DNA from 2 places in the Clostridium neuense genome. Region 1 is predicted to be linked to the other one. Evidence: riboswitches for the same ligand, from Rfam matches in the RefSeq annotation. Region 1 holds a riboswitch; the other holds the start of a gene.
What was found. Region 1 has a riboswitch for lysine ahead of ACJDT4_RS10070 (amino acid permease). Riboswitches for the same ligand answer to the same signal wherever they lie in the genome.

Region 1 (3,220 bases):
TCATAAAATGCTTAGATATTTCAATCTGTTTGAGCATTTTTTCAGCGGGTAAACATGCACGAGGTTTGGACTAATATATAGATGACTAATACAAGTTAAAGAAGGATAATGGGATTACATCCCAAACCCCGTATATGATCGTTATCCTTCTATACTTTCAAGCAAACACGTGCTTAGAATTACCACTAAGATTTATAGGACTTTTTTAATGTAACTAATTTTTAGGTTTTGCATTTATTATTAAGAGGACCAGTTTGTGGCTTTCAAATCATATGGGCTTATGCCCAAACTTCAATATGCGTACTTCGCAATTTTTTATTAAATATTACTGGACTCTTTTAAATTCAAATTTGTTTCCATTTCTTCAGAGTTATCTTGAGTAGCTTCTGTAAAACTCAGATCAACCTCATCTAAAGGAATAACTTTTGTATGATGCTTTATTTTGTATCCTATATACAATGCAAAAAATAGTGGAATACCTATATAGGATGCAATTAATCCTTGCCAGTCAATACCATTAGGAGTTATGCATGAATACCCTTGACCAAGTATTATAACTACACACATTATTAATGCAAGTATAGGCCCAAATGGATACAGTATAGCTTTGTATTTTAAGGAATTTAAGTCTTTATTTTGATAAATAAAAGCTTTCCTAAATCTATAATGACATATAGCAATTCCTACCCAAGCTATAAAACCAGCGAGACCAGAGGCTGCTACTAGCCAAACATAAACAGTACTCTCAGCATAAAATCCAGTTAGAAAGCAGAGAGAAGCTATTATTGTAGTTAAAATTAAAGCGTTTATAGGGACACCTCTATTGTTTGTTTTAGAAAATAATTTAGGAGCCATACCTTCTTTAGCCATTGAATAAAGCATTCTGCTTGAAGCGTACATACCGGAATTACCGGCAGATAATACAGAGGTTAATATTATTGCATTCATTATTGAAGCTGCACCGGCTATACCTGCTCTTTCAAAAACCATTGTGAAGGGGCTTGTTTTAACTCCAGCAGTAGTAAATGGTATTATGGCACCTATAACTATTATTGTGCCTAAATAAAATATTAAAATTCTCCAAAATATTGAGTGTATTGCTTTTGGAATAGTTTTTTCAGGGTTTTCACTTTCTCCAGCAGCAACACCTATGAGTTCTGTTCCCTGAAATGAGAAACCAGCAATTAGGAATATAGCAAATAATGACTTAAAGCCGCCATTAAATGGACCACCAGCTATGAAATAGTTATGAAATCCAATACTTTTTCCACCCATTATACCCAAAATCATTAAAACTCCAATTACTAAAAATACAATAACAGTAACAACTTTAATTCCAGCAAACCAGAATTCCGATTCACCATATGCCTTTGAAGATAAAACATTTAAACCTACTATTATTACTAAAAATAACATACTCCAAAAAATACCTGGTACATGTGGAAACCAATATTTCATTATCAAAGAACCTGCAACCATCTCAGCAGCAATTGTTATTGCCCAGTTGTACCAATAGTTCCAGCCAAGTGAAAAGCCAAGTGCTGGATCAATAAATTTATCAGCATAAGTACTAAATGAACCTGATATTGGCATATATGTTGCCATCTCACCTAAGCTTGTAATTAAAAAATATACCATTATGCCTATTAAGCCATAAGCGGCAAGTGCACCTCCAGGACCAGCTTGATGTATAGTATCACCCATTGCAAGAAATATACCTGTACCAATAGAACCACCTAAAGCTATCATATTTAAATGTCTAGCCTTTAAACTTCTCTTTAATCCACTGTTTTGTTCACTCATAATTATCCTCCAAGTTGTTTTAGATTTCTATAAGTAACTAAAGATAAACCACCTTGAAGCGATTTATCTATAACTAAGATAATATAAAGAGTTGAAAAATAAAAAATGCCATGAAAGCATATTCATGGCATTTATACGAAAGTTATATATTCTTAACAAATACAAGAAATAACGTATATTATCATTGAAAATAGCTCTCCACAAAATCATTTGTGACAGTCTTATACATATTTTGCATAAGCCCAGCAAATAGTATTAAAGCAATTAGCTATTTACTTCGGCGAAAAATCCTTTCATATTATTTCATCTAGCTTACATCCATAATATTACTATTAAGTTTCGCGCCTCTACCTCAGTTATGTACTTTTTAGTTTATCACCAATTATCCACTGAAATTTAAAATAAGTCAAGTCAAGCGTATTTGTACATGCTTAAAGTTTTAATTGGTTTTATTAATAAAATGATATAATTACTATAAGTATTTATTGATTTCTATCTAAACAAGGTGATAATATTAAAAAAATGATTTTAATGAAGGGGACGCATAGAAATGAATATTAAAATTAGACGAGTATTAATTGATGACTTAGATGAAGTGACAAAAATCGAGAAAATATGTTTTCCAGAAGCAGAAGCAGCTTCGAGAGAATCCTTTGAAAGTCGCATAAAAACATTTCCTGATAGTTTCTTTGTTGCAGAAGATGATGAAAAAATTATTGGATTTATTAATGGATGTGTTACGAATGAAAATACTATTTATGATGAATTGTATGAAAATTCTTCACTTCATGTTAAAGATGGAGCTTATCAGACGATTTTTGGACTTGATGTTATACCAGATTATCAAAGGCAGGGGATTGCAGCACAGCTTATGAATCACATGATAAAATATGCAAAAGAATCTGGAAAAAAGGGGGTTATTCTCACTTGTAAGGAAAAGCTTATTCACTATTATTCAAAGTTTGGATATATAAATAAGGGCATATCCAAATCCGTTCATGGTGGTGCTACGTGGTATGATATGATTCTGAAACTGTAGGGGTAATAGAGAATTTATAGAGAATGCGAAGTAACTTAATCAGTGCACAGTTCACAGTGAAGGATGATTTATCTTCCTCTCGTCAGATAAATCTAAAACTTATAAATGATATTATTTTGATATAAGAATTTATATATGATGAACTGTACAAGTTTACAGGTGAAATTCCGTAGGTACGAAGGAATTTTTTCCTTGCACCACTGTGGAAGTGAAGTAGCAATGCTGAAGGAACGATTTAAAAAAATCCTAATAAATCTTTGCGAAAAAATCACAAAATACTTAGATATTTCAATTGTCTGAGCATTTTTTTAGCGAGTTATTGAAATATCTAAGGATTTTGTGATTTTTTCACATTAGATTTATAGGAGTTTTTTAATG
Region 2 (3,220 bases), on a different contig from region 1:
GTTATTTTGCTTTCACGGTGGTACAAGGAAAAAATTCCTCCGTACCTACGGAATTTTAGCTGTAAAATTGTGTACCACTTAAAGATAAACAACTTGGAATATTAAAATTAGCCGAATTCTATTTTTGAACATATTGGCTATGTCAACATGTATTGGTTGACAATTGACAGAGGACAGTTAAGGTTAACTTTCTTCCGTTTCACTATAGATAGTCTTAAACTTAATGCTGGCGCCAATTTTTTTAAATTACCTGCTTTTCTCGCTTAGCAAAGCTAAGCATCGTTAGCTATAATTAAAGATTTATCTGAGAGAAGCGAAAGATAAATCATCCTTCACTGTACTCTGGGTTAAATTCCAGTTTAATATGGCAAACTTGGAACTTGCAATTTCAACTTTTCAACTTGTCTATCTATAAATTATTATAATTAATTATCTAAAAATAGCACCACATTAATTTTATAGAATTGAAAACTCATTTCTTATGACATCTTCGTAACTTTCTCTTTTGCATATTAATTTTGAAGTACCATTCTTAACTAAAACAACTGCAGGCTTAGGTATTTTATTATAATTATTAGACATAGAATATCCATAAGCACCTGTGGTTGGTACAGCAAGTAAATCTCCACTTTTAGCTTCCGGCAATTCAACATCTGTTAACAGTATATCGCCAGATTCACAACACTTACCTGATATAGTTACTTTTTCCCTTGATGCATCAAATCTATTTGCAATTGAACATTCATATTCAGCATTATAAAGAGAAGGTCTTATATTATCAGTCATTCCGCCGTCTACAGATATATATTTTCTTATATTAGGTATATTTTTTATAGAACCTATTGTATATAAAGTCGTTCCAGCATTGCCTATAATTGATCTTCCTGGTTCTATAATAAGCTTTGGAAGCTTAATTCCAAGTTCTGCACTTTTTTTGTCCGCTTCATTAAGTATAGCCTTACAGAATTCTTCAGTAGTTCTTGGCTTATCTTCTTTTGTATAATAAATTCCAAAGCCCCCACCTAAATCAAGTTCCTCAATATTATATCCTATTTCTTCTCTTATTTGTTTTATAAAAGTAAGCATTGCATCAACTTCTTCTAAATAAGGATTTATTTCAAATATCTGAGAACCAATATGTGCATGAAGGCCTACAAGTTCAATATTCTTAAATTTAATAGCCTCTCTTACAGCTTCAAGAGCATCTCCATTAGAAAGTGTAAATCCAAACTTTGAATCAATTTGACCTGTTTTTATATATTCATGAGTATGAGCTTCTATTCCTGGAGTTATTCTCAAAAATATTTTTTGAACTATATTTTCTCCTGCAGCTATTTCATTTATCTTCTCAATTTCGTAAAAATTATCAACAACGAATCTTCCTACTCCAAGGTTTACTCCCATTTTAATCTCATCTATTGTTTTATTATTTCCGTGAAAAAATATTTTTTCCATGGGGAATTTTGCTTTATAGGCCGTATACAATTCTCCACCAGAAACTACATCTAGGTTAAGCCCTTCCTCATTTATAATTTGACACATTGCAACAGGTAAAAATGCCTTTCCTGCATAAGCAACCGTATTATTCTCACCAAAGCTTTTACGATAACTTTTGCAATTACTTCTCAAAAGTTCTTCGTCTATAACATAAAGTGGAGTTCCATATTCTTTAGCAAGATTACTTGAGCTTACACCACCTATATATAATTCATTATCTCTTACTGACATGCTTCCAAATAATTTCAATCTTCACACCTCTTTAATCAATTTATGCATAAAAAAATATTTATTGTTATAATTATGCAAAAGTATATAAAATAATACGGCAAAGTTCAACTCTGCCGTATAATAAACAACTTTGTGAACCTTGTAGCTCTCCACTTAAAAACTAAGCGACAGCCTTATACATATTGTGCATAAAGCCAGATAAATAACCTGCCAGCTTATTCATCTTCGGCTAAAAGTTCCTTTCACTGCTTATAATTGCCTGCCAGCTAAAACAGCTACTCTTAACTTAAAGCGCCTCTACATTAGTAGTTTCACTAATATCAATTTTTTTTATTGTAGCATAATACTCATAAATATACAACTTATTTTTAAATATTATAAAATTCTTCGAAGGATTTTTCAACATATAAATGATCCTTAACACCGCATAATTCCCTTACAGAATGCATTGCAAGTAATGGTGTGCCTATATCAACCGACCTTAAAGCCAAATGAGTTGAACTTATAGGTCCAATTGTGGATCCTCCTGTTTCATCTGATCTATTTACAAATTTCTGAAATGGAATTCCAGCACTTTTACATATTTGAGTATACACTGCTATAGAGTTACTCTCGGATGTGTACTTTTGATTTGCATTTATTTTAATTACAGGTCCTTCATTTATATGTGGTCTATTAGTTGGGTCTGCTTTTTCACCCTTATTTGGATGAACAGCATGTGCCGCATCTGATGATATAATAAAAGATCTGCTAAGCGCTCTAAAGAAATCCTCTCTATCGCCTCCAAAAGATATAACAATTCTTTCAAGTATATCAGATAAAAACTGCGAATCAGCTCCTTGCTTAGTAGAACTTCCTACCTCTTCATTATCAAAGCACACAAGAACATTAGTCATTTCCGATACGTTTGACTTTACTAAAGCACTTACTCCCGCATGAACCATTTCTAAATCATCTAATCTGCTGCTGGAAACAAATTCATTATTCGCTCCCATTATACAACCCTTACCATATTCATAAAGTACAAGATCGAAGTCAATTATCTCCTCCTGATCAACATTCAATTCACTGGCAAGGAGTTTAACAAGATAGTTATCTTTTTCAAAATTATCATTAATAAGACCAAGCACAGGAAGCATATCAACCTGCTTATTTAACTCTATACCCTTGTTTATATTTCTATTCATATGTATTGCCAGGTTAGGTATTATAAGTATAGGTCTATTAATGTTTATGAGTTTAATCTTAGGACATAAAGCAGTCTTTCCCTTTAAAGCCACTCTCCCAGCTAAAGCTAAAGGTCTATCAAGCCAAGTATTTAGGATAGGTCCTCCATACACTTCTGTATTTAACTTTAAATACGCTCCTTCTGAAACAATTTCAGGATTTGGCTTTATTCTAAAGGTAGGGGAATCTGTATGAGCTCCTATTATTTTAAACCCATTTTTAGCAATAACTCCACTTCCAACAACAAACGCAACTAAGGCTGAAT

Region 2: linked by a shared signal. The riboswitch ahead of lysA (diaminopimelate decarboxylase) and the one ahead of ACJDT4_RS10070 (amino acid permease) in region 1 are both predicted to bind lysine.

What each region holds. Positions count from the first base shown of each region.
Region 1 covers NZ_JBJIAA010000007.1:155,333-158,552, forward strand. Annotated here, with positions in the region: gene ACJDT4_RS10070 (amino acid permease) at 319-1,803, opposite strand; lysine riboswitch at 1,987-2,161, opposite strand; gene ACJDT4_RS10075 (GNAT family N-acetyltransferase) at 2,354-2,842, shown strand.
Region 2 covers NZ_JBJIAA010000001.1:145,317-148,536, forward strand. Annotated here, with positions in the region: gene lysA (diaminopimelate decarboxylase) at 457-1,746, opposite strand; lysine riboswitch at 1,863-2,036, opposite strand; gene ACJDT4_RS00685 (M18 family aminopeptidase) at 2,097-3,220, opposite strand, start outside.